2 regions of the Thermobacillus sp. genome follow, and region 2 is predicted to be linked to the other one. Evidence: predicted binding sites of a transcription regulator. Region 2 holds the regulator's gene; the other holds the start of a gene.
The links. Region 2 encodes LexA, which represses DNA repair genes until DNA is damaged. Its sites were predicted from a motif close to CGAACATATGTTCG; they were not measured.

Region 1 (8,679 bases), on a different contig from region 2:
GCCCCGTCTCCGGCCGCGGCGCGGACGGCTTCCCGCACGACGCTTCCGGTATATCCGCGGCGGTACAGAAACTGCGCAAGCTTGCGCGTGCGGTCCCGGAATTCGCCCCGGAGCGAAGGCCATTTCTTGAGCGCCGCCTCGACGGCCGCGCGCCGCTCCGTCTCCGGATGGAGGTTCCGGATCGCCGCATCCGCCTCACCCCGGCTGATGCCTTTCCTCAATAATTCACTCCGGATCAAATTTCTTCCTTTATAATAGCCTTCCGCCCGCACGCGCGCGAACTCCCGCGCATACCGGCTGTCGTCAAGGTAGCCTTCCCGCGCGAGCCGATCCAGCGCCGCCTTCGAGACCTGCTCGGGGAACCCCCGGCGCGACAGGTACAGCGCCAGTTCCTTCCGGGTGCGGCTGCGCCGGCCGAGACTCGCCAGCGCCGCCCCGTAGGCTTCCTGTTCGTGCGCCTCGCGCCCGATTTCGGCCAGCTGTTCCTCATCCAGCTCCGTTCCCTTGAACAGACGATGGCGTATCAGCACATCCTCGTGCACGACGAGCAGCGGCTCGTCTTCCCCATCTCCGTAAATGACGTAGCGGCCTTTCCCGTCCCGTTCGACCGCGCGGATCTTGTGCGGCATGAACGCTCCTCCTCAAGCAAAAACGGCTTGCGCGTCCACAATGGAAGGCGCGCCCGTTTATTTCTTTTAAAGCGACGCGGGCACCTTGGCAGAAGGTGCCCGCGTATCCTTACGCTTCGAAATCGTCTTCGAATTCGTCGTCCTCATCCGGCGAAGCAGCGAAGGCCGACGTTGCCGACGCGCCGATCAGATTGCTGGCGTCGCGGATTTGCTTCTCGATCTTGGCCGCGATGTCGGGACGGTCCTTCAGATATTGCTTCGCGTTCTCCCTGCCCTGGCCGAGCCGTTCGCCTTCGAACGAGAACCATGCCCCGCTCTTCTGGATGATATCCAGCTCCGTGCCGATGTCGATCAGGCTGCCTTCCTTCGAGATGCCTTCGCCGTACATGATGTCGATTTCCGCCTGTTTGAACGGCGGCGCCACCTTGTTCTTCACGACCTTGATGCGCGTCCGGTTGCCGACGAGCTCGCTGCCCATCTTGATCGTCTCGACGCGGCGCACTTCCAGCCGCACGCTCGCGTAGAACTTCAGCGCGCGTCCGCCCGGCGTCGTCTCCGGATTGCCGAACATGACGCCGACTTTCTCGCGGAGCTGGTTGATGAAGATCGCGATCGTCTTCGATTTGCTGATCGCGCCGGACAGCTTGCGCAGCGCCTGAGACATGAGCCGGGCCTGGAGGCCGACATGCGAATCGCCCATCTCGCCCTCGATCTCGGCTTTCGGCACGAGCGCCGCAACCGAGTCGATGACGATGATGTCGATGGCGCCGCTGCGCACGAGCGCTTCCGCGATCTCGAGCGCCTGTTCGCCCGTATCGGGCTGCGAAAGCAGCAGCTCGTCGATGTTCACGCCGAGCTTGCTCGCATAGAGCGGGTCAAGCGCATGCTCCGCGTCGATGAACGCGGCTTGGCCGCCGATCTTCTGCACTTCGGCGATCGCATGCAGCGCGACCGTCGTTTTTCCGGACGATTCGGGCCCGTAGATTTCAATGATCCGTCCCCTCGGCATGCCGCCGACACCAAGGGCAATATCCAGCGCCAGCGAGCCGCTGGGCACGGTCTCGACCGTAAGACCTGCCTGCTCGCCCAGCTTCATGATGGAACCTTTGCCGAATTGTTTCTCAATCTGGCGCAAAGCCATTTCCAACGCCGCACGGCGATCCGACACAATACCACTTCCTTTGCCGTTATGATCCCATATTAAAGCATTTCCGGGCGATTGCCAAGTAGTTTTTCGAACATACATTCGCATTTTTTCTTCGGTGACGCGCCCGACCCGAAACAGAAAAAGAACCGCAGCAAAGCAATCTTCGCTGCGGTTCTTCCGTCAACTGACACCTATTATATCCGCCGAGGGAAGGCTTGGCAATCCTGTTCACGAATTTTTCACAATTCCGTTCAGCCGCTCCCAAAGCCGGTACAGCGCATGCTTGGCGGCCCGCAGACGGATGCCGGCCCGGCCGCCCGACAGCTTCAGCTCATGCACTTCGGTGCGGCCGCCCCGCTCGGCGACGGCAACATAGACGAGGCCGGGCGGCTTCCCCTCCGACGGCGCCGGGCCCGCGACGCCGGTGATCGCGATCGCATAGTCGCTTCCGGCGCGCTCGAGCGTCCGCACGGCCATCGCCTCGGCCGTCTGCGCGCTGACCGCGCCCGGCGCGTCCGGTCCTTCGAGCAGATCGGCCGGCACGCCGAGCAGATTTCGCTTCATCGCATTCGTATAGACCACGAAGCCGCCAGCGAACGCCTCGCTGCTGCCCGGAACGCTGGTGAGCAGCTCGGCGAGCAGCCCGCCCGTGCAGCTTTCCGCGGCGGCAGCGGTCTTGCCGGAAGCGCGCAGCAAATCGACAACCGTCTGCTCCAGCGGCACATCCTCCCTCGCATACAGATACCGGCCGGCCAGCCGTTCGATGGCTGCCGCCGTTTCGCCGAGCCTGGCCGCCGCTTCCGCTTCGCTTGCCGCTTTCGTCGAAAGCCGGATCGCCACCTCGCCCTCCTTCGCGTACGGCGCGATCGTCGGGTCGGTCTGCCGCTTGATCAGATCGATCAGCAAATCTTCAAGCGCCGACTCGCCGATGCCCGCGAAGCGAAGCGTCATCGAATAGAGCGGACGGCTCTCGCCGAGCTGCCGGAGCAGCCACGCAGTCGCCGGTCCGTCGAACATCGGCTTCATCTCGCCGGGCGGACCGGGAAGCAGCACGTAGTGCGTGCCGTCCGCCGTGAGCGCGTTGCCGACCGCGAGCCCCGTCTCGTTCGGCAGCGGCTCGCTGCCTTCGATCATGAGCGCCTGGCGCCGGTTGCTTTCGATGAGCATCAGCCTGCCTGCCAGCCGCTCCTCGATCTTCTTCATGGACGGCTCGTGCACGATCAGCTTCCGGCCCAGATAGTCGGCAAGCACGTCTTTCGTCAGATCGTCCTGCGTCGGTCCGAGTCCGCCCGTGAACAGGAGCAGATCCGCCCGGCCCCGCGCCGTCTCGATCGCCTGCCGGATTCGGCCCGCGTTGTCTCCGACGACCGTCTGGAAGTAAACGTCGATGCCGAGGGCGGCGAGTCCCTGCGAGAGATATTGCGCATTCGTATTGACAATCTGTCCGAGCAGCAGCTCCGTCCCTACGGCGATGATTTCGGCTTTCACCGGTCAAGTCTCCTTTCCAATCAAGCGCCGTCCCCTGCCGGGCGGGCGCAAGCGATTTTGCACAGGAATATCAGCTCATCCTTAAGCTTATATGGTCTCGGGCTTGAAAAGCAACTGCCGGACATGAAGCGGCTCACACACGCTACGAACATACCCGCCACAAAGGCCTCATGGAGCGGTTGATATCCCCTTGAAGCATGTAGTGCAAAAATGCACTATTTTTTGCCTGATATAGGCGTTACATACTTATATGGTGATAATTTTCGATACGTGAAGCGAATGAAGATTTCATTGTGCATCGGCGCCTACCCCGGCAAGGACGTCATCTGGCATCTGGAGAAGATCAGGGAACACGGATTTCACGGGCTCCGCCTGGTGGGACCTCGACGATCTGGACCGCATCGCCAGGGAGCAGGAGTGCATCGCCCGGATCGTCGCGACGTGCACAAGGTTCATCAGCCTGGTGGACGAGACGTGCCGCGAAAGCTTACATCGCCGGCCTGACGGATTTGTCGGCCTCGAGTGCCGATACTCCATCGATACCGACGAGGCGCTGGAGCAGTTCAAGCGGGATGTGCTGGCGAAGGTGTAAACTTGCGAACATGCGGAAGGGCAGAGCCCCCGCGCGAGTCTCTGCCCTTCATTGCTGCACTTATTGCACCGGAATGAGATTTTTGTTCTTGACGAAGTAGTCGATGCCCGAATAGACGGTGATGACGGCCGCCACCCATGTCATCACGATGTCGAACGGAATGCTGACCAGCGCGAACGGAAAGTTGTTGAGCAAGAGGGCGATGATCATCGTAATCTGCACGCCGGTCTTCCATTTCCCCCAGCGGCTGGCGGCGAGCACCTTCCCTTCGAGCAGGGCGACCTGGCGCAAGCCTGTGACGGCGAATTCGCGGCTGATGATGACGATGGCGATCCAGGCGTCGAGCTTGTCCATCTCGACCAGTGAGATGAGCACGGCCGCGACCAGCAGTTTGTCCGCCAGCGGGTCAAGCAGCTTTCCCAGATTCGTCACCAGCTTGTTCTTCCGCGCGATATACCCGTCCAGCCCGTCCGTGCTGGCGGCAATGATGAAGATGAGTGCGGCGACGATCTGATTGTAGGTGATCGAAAAGTTCTCGAACGCGATCGGCTCGAAATCGATTCGGGCGAGCAGGAAGAACATGATGATCGGGACCAGGAAGATGCGGGCCAGCGTAATGCGGTTGGCGAGATTCACACCACTCCCTCCCCCGACAGGTCAAACTCGAAAGCATGCGTGATGCGCACGCGCTGAATCGAACCGATCTCCGGACGGCATCCGGTGATAAACACTTCGCCGTCCACCTCCGGCGCGTCGTAAGGGGAGCGGCCGACGTAGACGTCGCTCCGCCCGTCGTATCTTTCGACCAGCACGTCGATCACTTGCCCGATCCGCTTGGCGGCGGTCTCCTTCGACACTTCGCGCTGCACTTCCATCAGCGCCGCCGCCCGGTATTCCTTCACGTCATCCGGAACATGATCCGGCAGTCTTGCCGCCGGCGTATCCTCTTCCTTCGAGTAAGTGAACACGCCGAGCCGGTCGAACTTCATCTCGCGGACGAAATCGCACAGCCGCTCGAAATCTTCCTCCGTCTCGCCCGGGAAGCCCACGATGAGCGACGTGCGAATCGCGGCGTCCGGCATTCGCGCGCGGATCTTCGCGATCAGCTCGCGGGCGTCGCGCTGCCGTCCGGGCCTGCGCATCCGCTTCAGAATGAGATCCTCGCTGTGCTGCAGCGGAATGTCGAAGTAGTTGCAGATTTTCGGATTGGAAGCGAACGTCTCGATCAGCTCATCCGTGAAAAACCCGGGATAGGCGTAATGGAGCCGAACCCAGGCGATGCCTTCGACTTCGCTGACGCGGTTCAGCAATTCGGGCAGCTTGAACGTTCCGTACAGATCAGTGCCGTAATTGGTGGAATCCTGGGCGATGAGGCAGATTTCCTTCACGCCCTGGGCCGCGAGCGACTCGACTTCACGGACGATCGACTCGATCGAGCGGCTGCGGAACTTGCCGCGCATCAGCGGAATGCTGCAGAACGTGCAGGCGTTGTCGCAGCCCTCCGCAATTTTCACATATGCGGTATAGCGCGGCGTCATGACCCGGCGCGGCAGCGCCTGGTCGTAGTCGAAGGCCGGGTGCCCCACCCGCACCGGCTTCTTCCCGCCGAGCGCATCGGCCACGATATCGGCGATATGATGGAAATCGCCCGTCCCGACGATGCCGTCGATCTCGGGCATCTCTTTCATCAATTCTTCCTTGTACCGCTGCGTCAGGCAGCCCGAAACGATGAGCGCCTTCAGCCTTCCCGTCTCCTTCAGTTCGGCCAGTTCCAGAATCGTATTCACCGATTCTTCCTTCGCCGCGTCGATGAAACCGCATGTATTCACGATAACGACCGTCGCGTCTTCCGGACGGTCGACCAGTTCATAACCGCGCTCATGCACCAGGCCGGACATAATCTCCGAATCGACGAGGTTTTTGTCGCAGCCGAGCGTGACAACGCTCACTTTCTCTCTCATGCAGCATCCTCCATACCGTACCCGTAGGCTGTCCAATTCAGTATAATATACCGATAAAACGGCTGTCAAAAGCGGCAAAACCCGTCACCGCCGCTTGCTGGCGCGGCCGGACGGGCTTGACCTGGCATCAGGAGCGATAGTTGGTGAACTGGAGTTCTACGCCGACATCAGCGGCTTTCAGCATGCGGATGACCGCTTGCAGATCGTCGCGGCTCTTGCCCGAGACGCGGATCTGATCGCCCTGGATCTGGCTTTTCACCTTCAGCTTCGAATCGCGGATCATCGTATTGATCTTCTTCGCCGCATCCTGGTCTATTCCCTGTTTCAGCCTGATTCGCTGCCGGACGGTGCCGAGGGCGGCCGGCTCGATCTTGCCGTATTCCAGATTGCGGATCGGCACGCCGCGCTTTACCATCTTGCCCTGCAAAATATCGATGACGCTCTTCAGCTTGTATTCGTCATCCGATACGACGACGAGCTCGTCTTTCTCGATCGTGATGCTGCTCTTCGAGCCCTTGAAGTCAAAGCGGGTCTCGATTTCCTTCTCCGCCTGCCGGACGGCGTTGGTGAGCTCCTGCATGTCCACCTTCGAGACGATATCGAACGATGCCTCCGAAGCCATCGGCCGCACTCCTTCCATCTTGTTCCGGTATCTGCTTAACAGCATACCACGTTGCAAGACAAGACGGAAGCCGCCCGGCTGCGGTTTGCAGCCGGGCGGCCAATTTTCGCTGCTGTGCCGGCGGGCCTAACGTTCGCGCGCCGGGCTTCTGAACATGTCGAGAATGCCGAGCACGATATGGGCAAGTCCGAATCCGAGGATGCCGTATCCCCATGCGTTCGGAATGAGATACCAGCCGAGCAAGCTGACGACAACGCCGAGTCCGGTGACGATCCAGCTTGTGGACATGAGATCTGCCTCATTTCGTATGGATTGACGTCTGATGTCGTCAGTGTGCCCGGACACCGCATAAATTATGCACGTTGCGCGGCTCACGCCCCCGGAATGCCGGCCGCGCCTTCCGTCTCCGGTTCGATGAGAAACCGCCGGACGTTGTCGTCGCCGTCCGGCAGCACGACGCCGTCGATCCGGATTTCGACGCTTCGCGTCGAGCCGATGTTCAGGAACACCGGTCCCGAGAGCTCGTACGAAATGACGACGGGACCTTTCTCTTCCTTATAGTGAATCTTCTCGCCGGTCCGGCTGCCTGTCCGGATTTCAACCCAGCTTCGTTTGCCGTCCGCCACTTCCACCTCGTAGCGATGGGTGTCGCCGGGCGTTACCGCATACCGTTCGACACTTCCGGATTTCTCAAGGAAGGTGAGCGTCGTCTGCTGGACTTCCGGCTCATCCGGAATGACCGGTGTGTCCGATCCCGTCTCACCGTTTGCTCCCGTGACGTCCTCCTGTCCCCCCGTCGAGTCTGACGGATTTTCCGCCTCGCCTGTTCCCGAGTCGATGTTGTCGGTAATCGGCGTTTCATTGTCCACCGTTTTCTTGTCGCTTCCGTCCTGCTGGTTCACCACGTAGGTGTAAATGACTGCCGCGATGAGCAGCAGGAACGACCACATGAGCACGCGAAATCCCCATTTGCTCCACCGGTCCGACGAACGGACCGAAGCGCGCCGAGGCTTGACGATCAGCTGCTCAACCGCCGCCTCCGCCGCCGGCTCCGGAAGCTCCCGCTGATAGAGGCGAAACACTTCTTCTGCATCAAGGCCGACCGTCTCCGCATAGTTCTTGACGAAAGCGCGGGCGTAGAATGTGCCGGGCAAAACCTTGTAGTCGCCTTCTTCGATCGCTTCGAGATAACGTTTCCGAATCTTGGTGATGTCCTGCACGTCATCCAGCGAGTAGCCTCGCTCCTCGCGGGCTTTGCGGAGCAGTTTGCCCAGTTCAGACAACTTGCACACCTCCAGGGGACTTGTTTAAAGGTCGTCCAGGAAATCCGGGCTGAACGATTCGTATGTAATCTCCTCATCCGGCGAATTGCGGAGTTCAATTATGCAATCGAACAGGCTCGGATCGAAGCCTGTTTCTCTCACGAAAATATCGGGATGCTCGATAACCTTCGTGCAGGGCATGGCCATGATCTCTTCCAGCAGGGCGGCGTGCCGCTCGTTCGAACGCATCGTGCTGACGATGCCGTCGATGATGAAGATGTTGCTCGCGCACCGTTCTTCCTCGGAGAGTTGGCTGCGCACGGTCTGCCGCAGCATCGTGGAAGAAACGAAGGTCCACCGCTTGTTGGCGCAGACGCTTCCGGCAATGATTGACTCGGTCTTGCCGACGCGCGGCATGCCCCTCAGTCCGATCACCTGATGGCCTTCCCGTTTGAACAATTCACCGAGAAAATCGACGAGCAGCCCCAGCTCATCGCGGATGAACCGAAACGTCTTCCGATCGTCGGAATCCCTGTCAATATATCGGCCGTGGCGGATCGCCAATATGTCGACCAGCTTCGGAGGGCGCAGTGCATTGACGGTGATGCTGTCGACCTTCTTGAGCAGATTGCCGAGCAGCATGATCTTCTCGTCATCGTCCGTCTGCAGCAGCATGCCGCGCGTCCGGTCTTCGACGCCGTTGATCGTCAGAATGTTCACTTCCAGCATGCCGAGCAACGAAGCGATATCGCCGAGCAGACCGGGGCGGTTCTTGTGAATCTTGTATTCCATGTACCATTGCTTCAATTCCAAGACGGGAAACCTCCGGCCTGATGTGAGGTCGATCACAAGATTTTCTATTCTTTTTCTACAATTCCCGTCAAATTCCTGCACGAATGAAGAAGATCGCAGGAAAAGCCTCCGAGCTGTCTGGAGGCTTCCCACGACCGAAAAATTATGCGTTCTTCTCCGCAAGCT
Region 2 (8,679 bases):
CTTGCGGGCCACGGCAAGAATCTGTCGCGGCTCGGCGGCGGCATCGGCACGCGGGGGCCGGGCGAGACGAAGCTGGAGACGGACCGCCGCCATATCCGCGAGCGGATCGCGGATCTGAAGCGGCAGCTCAAGGAAGTGGTCCGCCACCGCAGCGTGCAGCGCGAACGCCGGCGCAAGACGGGCGTCACGCAGGTCGCGCTCGTCGGCTATACGAACGCCGGCAAGTCGACGCTGCTCCGCGAGCTGACGAATGCGGATGTGTACGTCGAGAACCAGCTGTTCGCGACGCTCGATTCGACTTCGCGCGCCTGGACGCTTCCGGACGGGACCGAGGTCGTCCTGACGGATACGGTCGGCTTTATCCAGAACCTGCCCCACGAGCTGGTGGCCGCATTCCGGTCGACGCTCGAGGAAGCGGCGGAAGCCGATCTCATCCTCCATGTCGTGGACAGCTCGTCGCCGTACCGGGAGGAGCAGATGGCGGTCGTCGATCGGATTTTGACCGAGCTCGGAGCCGGAGACAGGCCGCGGATCGTGCTGTACAACAAGATCGACCTGTGCACGAATGAGGAACTGCATCTGCTCCGGCGGGACGGGGACGCGCTGCTCGTCAGCGCGTTCTCGGCAAGCGACCGGGAGGCGATCGGCCGCGCCGTGCAGGACAAGCTGACCGGCGAAATCCGTTCGTTCGCGATTCCCGCCGCAAGGGGCGATCTGATCGCCCTTGCGCACCGGATGGGTGAAGTTGTCGAACAGTCGGTCTCGGACGACGGGGAGACGATGCGGATTGCGGTACGGCTGAACAAGCGCGAATATGAGGTGAGCGGATATAAGCTGCAGCCTTATGCGCTGTAGGCTGGGGCCAGGTTCGTTCCGGACCTGGCTATTCTGTTTCGCCGCCTTGCGATTGATTACCGGAAACGAAATGTGCTTTAATGGGTCTGACAATTATGAAGCGATGGGATGGAGACTGGATGATTCACGGCATTGACAGCGAACTGCTCCGTCTCGCCGAGGCGGTGGAAGAGCGGATCGCCCCGCGGCTCCGCGAGGCCGACCGGATCGCGGAACGGAACCAGTGGAAAGTGATCCGCGCGTTTCAGCGCCACAAGGTGAGCGATTTTCATCTGAACGGTTCAACCGGATACGGATACAATGACAGCGGGCGCGAGGCGCTCGACCGGGTGTATGCCGACGTGTTCGGCGCGGAGGCGGCGCTCGTGCGGCCGCATTTCGCATCCGGCACGCATACGATCAGCTGCGCGCTGTTCGGCGTGCTCCGGCCGGGGGACGAACTGCTCTACATGACCGGGCGGCCGTATGACACGCTGCACAAAGTGATCGGCGAGCCGGGAGACGGCAAGGGATCGCTGCGCGATTTCGGCATCGGCTACCGGGAGGTGCCGCTGGCCGAAGGCGGCCGCGTCAACTGGGACGCCGTGCTGGACGCGATCGGCGAGCGGACCCGCGTCATCGCCATCCAGCGGTCGCGCGGCTACGACTGGCGCGCATCGTTCACCGTGGACGAGATCGGCGAGATGGTGCGCCGGGTGAAGGCGGTCAAGCCCGACGCCATCGTCTTCGTCGACAATTGCTACGGCGAATTTACCGAGGAGACGGAGCCGACGGAGGTCGGCGTCGATCTGATGGCCGGCTCGCTGATCAAAAATCCCGGCGGCGGGCTGGCGCTGTCCGGCGGCTACATCTGCGGCCGGGCCGATCTCGTGGAGAAGGCGGCCGGCCGGCTGACCGCGCCCGGCATCGGCGGCGAAGTCGGCGCGACGGCCGGCATGCAGCGCTGGATGTTCCATGGATTTTTCCTTGCGCCGCACATGGTAGGGCAGGCGGTGAAAGGGAGCATTTTTGCCGCTGCCATGTTCGAGGAGCTGGGCTTCGAGTCGAAACCGCGCTGGAACGAGCCGAGAACCGATCTGATTCAGGCCGTCCGGTTCGATTCGGCCGACTCGCTCATCGCCTTCGTGCAGGGCATCCAGCAGGCGGCGGCCGTCGACGCGCACGCCGTGCCGGAACCGGGCGACATGCCGGGATATGCGCATCCCGTCATCATGGCGGCCGGCGCGTTCGTGCAGGGCGGAAGCCTGGAACTTTCGGCCGACGCGCCGATCCGGGAGCCGTATATCGCGTATATGCAGGGCGGGCTGACGTACGCGCACGCAAAACTTGGGGTGCTTTCCGCCTTGACACGGCTTGCCGAACGGTCTAACATTGTAATTAAACCTAACATTTCTTGACACGTTTTATTCGTGTCGATACGAGTACCCATACTACAAAAAATTGGAAGGTTGATGCGGCATGGGTGACGAGATCCGCAGAAACATGGCGCTCTTCCCGATCGGCATCGTGATGAAGCTGACGGATTTGACCGCCCGCCAAATCCGCTACTACGAGCAGCACGGTCTGGTCATGCCGGCGCGGACTTCGGGCAACCAGCGCCTGTTTTCGTTCAACGATGTCGAGCGGCTGCTGGAGATCAAGTCCCTGATCGAGAAAGGCGTCAACATCGCCGGAATCAAGCAAGTGATGAATCCGGTTTCAAAGGAATCGGAAGAAGCGACGGTCATTACGCCGCAGACGGAAAGCAAACGCCGCGAACTGACGGATCTGCAGCTCCACCGGCTGCTCAAGCAGCAGCTGCTCGAACGCCGTCCCGGCAGGACATCGCTCATCCAGGGTCAGCTGTCCAGGTTCTACAACAATAAACCTTAATCGCGGCAAGGAGAGGATAAGATGGGCTACACCAAGGAGGACATCCTGCGCATCGCGCGGGAGCAGAACGTCCGGTTCATCCGTCTGCAGTTCACGGATCTGCTCGGGACGATCAAGAACGTTGAAATTCCGCTGAGCCAGCTCGAGAAGGCGCTGGACAACAAGATGATGTTCGACGGTTCCTCGATCGAGGGTTACGTCCGGATCGAGGAGTCCGACATGTATCTGTATCCCGATCTCGATACATGGGTCGTCTTCCCGTGGGTGACGGAAGACCGGGTCGCCCGTCTGATTTGCGACGTGTACATGCCGGACGGGACGCCGTTCGCGGGAGACCCGCGCGGCATTCTGAAACGGGTGCTGAAGGAAGCGGAGGAGCTCGGCTTTTCCACGATGAACGTCGGTCCGGAACCGGAGTTCTTCCTGTTCAAAACCGACGAGCGCGGCAATCCGACGCACGAAGTGAACGACCAGGGCGGCTATTTCGACCTCGCGCCGACCGACCTCGGCGAGAACTGCCGCCGGGAAATCGTGCTCACCCTCGAAGAGATGGGCTTCGAGATCGAGGCTTCGCACCATGAAGTCGCGCCCGGCCAGCACGAGATCGACTTCAAGTATTCCGATGCGGTAACGGCGGCGGACCGGATTCAGACGTTCAAGCTCGTCGTCAAGACGGTTGCGCGGCAGCACGGCCTGCATGCGACGTTCATGCCGAAGCCGCTGTTCGGCGTGAACGGATCGGGCATGCACTGCCATCTTTCGCTGTTCCGGGACGGCGAGAACGCGTTCTACGATCCGGACGATCCGCTCGGTCTGAGCGATACCGCGCGCTGGTTCATGGCCGGGGTGCTGCATCACGCCCGCGGGTTCGCGGCCGTTACGAATCCGACCGTCAATTCGTACAAGCGGCTTGTGCCCGGCTATGAAGCGCCGAACTATGTCGCCTGGTCGGCGAGCAACCGGAGCCCGATGGTGCGCATTCCGGCGTCGCGGGGGCTGAGCACGCGGATCGAGGTGCGCAACCCCGATCCGGCGGCCAATCCGTACCTTTGCCTCGCGGTCATGCTCAAGGCCGGACTTGACGGCATCAAGAACCGGATGAGACTGCCGGCGCCGACGAACCGGAACATCTATGTCATGACCGAGGAGGAACGGATCGAAGAAGGCATCCAGATGCTGCCCTCGAGCCTGCGCGAAGCGCTGGACGAGCTGATCCGCGACGAAGTGATCTGCGAGGCGCTGGGGGATCACGCCCTGTCCTATTTCTACGAACTGAAGGAAATCGAATGGGACATGTACCGCATGCAGGTTCACCAGTGGGAACGCGATCAATATTTGACGCTGTATTGATGAATAAGAGCAAAGGAAAAGCCCCGCAAGTTCGGCATCGCTGCCGGACAAGCGGGGCTTCAATATTCGGGCGCCGTATTCAACGGATGCTGCGGAACAATCCGATGACTTTGCCGAGAATCGTGACATGTTTCAGCCGGATCGGCTCCATCGCCGGGTTCTCGGGCTGCAGCCGGATATGGTCGCGCTCCTTGTAGAACGTCTTGACGGTTGCTTCGTCGTCTTCCGTCATCGCGACGACGATGTCGCCGTTCTGCGCCGTCTGCTGCTGGCGCACGATGACATAGTCGCCGTCGTGGATGCCGGCTTCGATCATGCTGTCGCCCTTGACCGTAAGCATGAACACATCGTCATCACCGGTGAAATGGGCGGGGAGGGGGAAATATTCCTCGATGTTCTCCGTCGCCGTGATCGGCGCGCCGGCCGTTACCTTGCCGACGACCGGGACGCGGGTGACGGCGAGCGGGAACGGCAGCTGATCTTCGTTGTCGTCATCCAATATTTCGATCGCGCGCGGTTTGGTCGGATCGCGGCGGATGAGTCCCTTCTTCTCCAGCCGATCCAGGTGGCCGTGGACGGTCGAGCTGGAAGCAAGGCCGACGGCTTCACCGATTTCCCGAACGGAAGGGGGATAGCCTTTCTCCCGGACTTCCCGTTTAATGAATTCCAGTATGGCTTGCTGGCGGTTGGATATTCTGGACACGGCATTCACTCCATCAAATATTGGTTACACCAAATTATAGCACAGAACCCGAGTTCGCACAAACATTCGTTCTCGAAAACACAGGTTCGCATTTTTGCAGGAAATCCGGCGGACGGCTCAAAGCGGGAACATGCATTCCCGGAACAAATGTTCTAAAAATGATTGACGGCAAACAGATGTTCGTGTTATGATGGGATTACAAAACGAGAACGTTTGTTTGGGGTGTTGGCCATGATGTATGTAAGTGAATGCCGGTCCTATCGTTCCATCCAAGAAAGCCGTCCTGGCGAAGTTGGACAGACTTCCGCGGTTCGCAGGCAACGCGCGGCGAGCGGGGAACGGATCACTTTCATGCGTTATGCCGCAGCCATGCTGTTCATCGTGCTGGTCAGCGCGGGTTTCATGATCATGGGAACCGGCGCGTCGGAACGGGTGCCGGCCGAACCGGCTCCCGCGGAATCGGTCATTGTCGTGGATGCCGGCGAGACGCTGTGGGAGATCGCCGCAGCGGCGAAGGCGGAAGGGATGGACACGCGCCGCGCCGTCTATGAAATCCGGAAGCGCAACGGTCTGGACGGCAGTGTGATCCAAGCGGGACAGCAGCTCGTCATCCCGGATTGGTCCGGCCGCTGATCCGGTGCGGAAGCGGAAGACGGGAGCGTCCCTGTCGATTGCCGATGGATTGGCCCGGGAACGGTTCAAGCCGTTTCCGGGTTGTTTTTGTTTTGTTGTCGGCTTGACAACGATCCGGCCGGGATGTCAAAGTAAGGTGTGGTATGTCAGGGGTATGGGAGGCACATCACGCATGGACGAATTGACGGCGCGCATCAACGAGCTTGCCCGCAAGCACAAGACGATCGGTCTCACGCCGGAAGAGACGGCGGAGCGGGACAAGCTGCGCAGGCAATATCTGGCGCGTTTCCGAAGCAATCTGAAACAGCAGCTCGACGCGATCCGCTGGACGGATGAAACAGGCGGCACGTTGAAGCATTAGCGTATAGAAGGGGGAGCTGGCATGTCCCGCTCTTGGGAACGGAAAGTCCGCAAGAACACGGAACAGCTGAACAAACGGCGCAAGAAAGCCGGTCTCAAAGCCGTCGCTTCGCCGGGAGCGGTGACGGACCGCTACAGGGGACGCAATTACGTCTTGCCGGCTTTGTTGATCCTGTTCATCGGCTTCTACATTTATATGATGACGATTCCCGCGGACGATCCGAACACGACGAATCCGTTCGAGACGCCGATCTTCTGGCTGACGGTCGCGTGTTATCTGGCGTTGGCGGCGCTGTTCTGGTTCCGACGGCCCTATCTGCTCGTGGGAAGGGATTTCGTCGGCACGCGCAAATTTACCGGCGACAAGACGCTGACGGCAAGCGCGATCAAGGCGATTACCGTCATCCGTCCGGGATACATCATCATCGAGCCGAAGAAGGGCGGCAACTGGGTATTCTCGCGCATGCTGAACCGGTATCCGATCGACGAGATGGCCGACCGGCTGCAGCGGTTTGCGGAGGATAACCGCATTCCCTACACCGAGCAGCAGAAAGACAAGAAAAAGTAATGACGGGAGAGAAACCGGATGGCAAAACAAGCGGTACTGTTCGACCTGGATGATACGCTGCTGTGGGACGAACGCAGCGTGAAGGAGGCGTTCGAGGCGGTCTGCCGGTATGCGCAAGAGCGGACCGGCGCGGATCCGGAGAAGCTGGAAGCGTCGGTTCGCCGGGAAGCGCGAGCGCTGTACGAATCCTACGAAACCTATCCGTTCACCCAACGGATCGGCATCAATCCGTTCGAAGGGCTGTGGGCGCGTTTTCGCGAGGGAGAGCAGGAGGAGTTCCGCAAGCTCGAGGCGCTTGCGCCGGCCTATCGCCGTGAATCGTGGATCCGCGGCCTGCGCGGCATCGGCATCGAGGATGAGCGGCTCGGCGAAGAATTGGCCGAACGGTTCCCGGCGGAGCGCCGGGCGCGGCCGCTCGTCTACGACGAGACGTTCGAAGTGCTGGATCGGCTGCGCGGCCGCTACAAGCTGCTGCTCTTGACGAACGGATCGCCCGATCTGCAGCGCGAGAAGCTGGCCGGCGTACCGGAGCTCGCGCCGTACTTCGACCATATCGTCATCTCGGGCGAATTCGGGGAAGGCAAGCCCGCGGCATCAATCTTCCGTCATGCGCTGTCGCTGCTCGGTATCGGGCCGGATGCCGGCGTCATGGTCGGCGACAAGCTGACGACCGACATTCTCGGCGCGAACACCGTCGGCATGGATTCGGTATGGATCAACCGGCACGGTCTCAAGCGGTCCGGCGAGATTGAACCGGCCTGCGAAATCCGTTCGCTGCGCGAACTGCCGGCGCTGCTTGAGCGGCTGTAAGCAGCGAAGAAGCCATCCGCTCCTTGCCGAAAGGGGCTTGGGCGGATGGCTTCCGAACATGTAAGGCCGAATTTATGCTTTTTGGAATTCCGGATCTTCGTACGGATGGGCGACCCAGCCCGCCGGCTCGATGAACAGACGCACGGCGACGATCTGACGGTTTTCCATCAGCGTGAAGTAGTGCGGATTGCCTTCCGGAACGGAGATGACATCGCCTGCTTCCAGCTCGACGTCGAAGTAGCCGACTTCCGGCTTGCCCTTGATGATGAAGATGCCTTTGCCTGCCACGATGGCGCGGACTTCGTCCTCGGTGTGCGTATGCACCTGTTCGAATTTCTTCAGCAGCTCATCCAGGTTCGGCGTCGCGTCGGACAGGGAAATGACGTCCCACGTCTGATAGCCGCGCCGGCCGGCGAGATCGCGGATCTCCGCGTCATACGCTTGGAGGATTTCGTTCTTCTCCTCATCGCTCAGCACGAATTTTTCCCGCAGATGCTCCGGCAGTTTGGACGTATCCCAGTGCTCGTAGAGGACACCTTGTCCATTCAGAAATTCGCGCACATTCTCCTCGCCGGTGATTCTCTCGTTGGTGTTGCGGATGCGAATCTCGGCCATCTTAATCCCTCATTTCCAATAGGATTTATCAATCATTAACCTGAATTATACACGATTTCAGCGCGTTTGTCGATGGGTCCGGGCTTTTCAGGCGTTTTTCATTCTGCTAGAATAAGGCTTAACTTTTTTGGCGGAAGGTGTGCCCATGTCGAAACCGACCCTGCAGGAAGCGATGAAACATCGCATTCTCATATTGGACGGCGCAATGGGGACGATGATCCAGCAGGCGAACCTGACCGCCGCCGATTTCGGCGGCGAAGAGCTGGAAGGCTGCAACGAGATGCTCGTCCTGACGCGACCGGATGTGATCCGCGGCATCCACGAGGCGTATCTGGACGCCGGCGCGGATATCATTGAAACGAACACGTTCGGCGCGACGAGCGTCGTGCTGGCCGAGTACGGCATCGCGGACAAGGCGCGCGAGATCAACATCGCCGCGGCCCGGCTTGCGGCCGAAGCGGCGGAGAAGTTCTCGACGCCGGAGAAGCCGCGCTACGTGGCCGGCTCGATGGGGCCGACGACGAAGACGCTGTCCGTGACGGGCGGCGTCACGTTCGACGAGCTCGCCGAAAGCTATTATGTCCAGGCGCTGGCCTTGATCGAGGGCGGCGTCGACGCGCTGCTCATCGAGACGTGCCAGGATGCGTTAAACGTCAAGGCGGCGGGCATCGGCGTACATCGCGCGTTCGAGGAAGCCGGACGGAAGCTGCCCGTCATGATCTCCGGCACGATTGAACCGATGGGCACGACGCTGGCGGGACAGAACATTGAATCATTCTATATTTCGCTGGAACATCTGGAACCGATCTCGATCGGCCTCAATTGCGCGACCGGTCCGGAATTCATGCGCGATCACATCCGCAGCCTCGCGTCCATCGCCAAGACGGCCGTCAGCTGCTATCCGAACGCCGGG

Region 1: recA (recombinase RecA) is a predicted target of LexA. The motif match lies at 1,865-1,878, and genes of this name have one in related genera.

What each region holds. Positions count from the first base shown of each region.
Region 1 covers NZ_QEWA01000029.1:75,617-84,295, reverse strand. Annotated here, with positions in the region: gene C6W55_RS04640 (regulatory protein RecX) at 1-629, opposite strand, end outside; gene recA (recombinase RecA) at 739-1,797, opposite strand; gene C6W55_RS04630 (competence/damage-inducible protein A) at 2,005-3,264, opposite strand; gene C6W55_RS04625 (hypothetical protein) at 3,728-3,856, shown strand; gene pgsA (CDP-diacylglycerol--glycerol-3-phosphate 3-phosphatidyltransferase) at 3,917-4,492, opposite strand; gene rimO (30S ribosomal protein S12 methylthiotransferase RimO) at 4,489-5,817, opposite strand; gene C6W55_RS04610 (YajQ family cyclic di-GMP-binding protein) at 5,945-6,439, opposite strand; gene C6W55_RS04605 (hypothetical protein) at 6,566-6,727, opposite strand; gene C6W55_RS04600 (helix-turn-helix domain-containing protein) at 6,811-7,722, opposite strand; gene C6W55_RS04595 (DUF3388 domain-containing protein) at 7,747-8,514, opposite strand; gene C6W55_RS04590 (DUF3243 domain-containing protein) at 8,657-8,679, opposite strand, start outside.
Region 2 covers NZ_QEWA01000033.1:104,951-113,629, reverse strand. Annotated here, with positions in the region: gene hflX (GTPase HflX) at 1-855, shown strand, start outside; gene C6W55_RS06665 (methionine gamma-lyase family protein) at 975-2,252, shown strand; gene C6W55_RS06660 (MerR family transcriptional regulator) at 2,314-2,727, shown strand; gene glnA (type I glutamate--ammonia ligase) at 2,749-4,077, shown strand; gene lexA (transcriptional repressor LexA) at 4,157-4,780, opposite strand; gene C6W55_RS06645 (LysM peptidoglycan-binding domain-containing protein) at 5,132-5,413, shown strand; gene C6W55_RS06640 (DUF896 domain-containing protein) at 5,586-5,774, shown strand; gene C6W55_RS06635 (hypothetical protein) at 5,796-6,341, shown strand; gene C6W55_RS06630 (HAD family hydrolase) at 6,360-7,151, shown strand; gene C6W55_RS06625 (1,2-dihydroxy-3-keto-5-methylthiopentene dioxygenase) at 7,224-7,766, opposite strand; gene metH (methionine synthase) at 7,912-8,679, shown strand, end outside.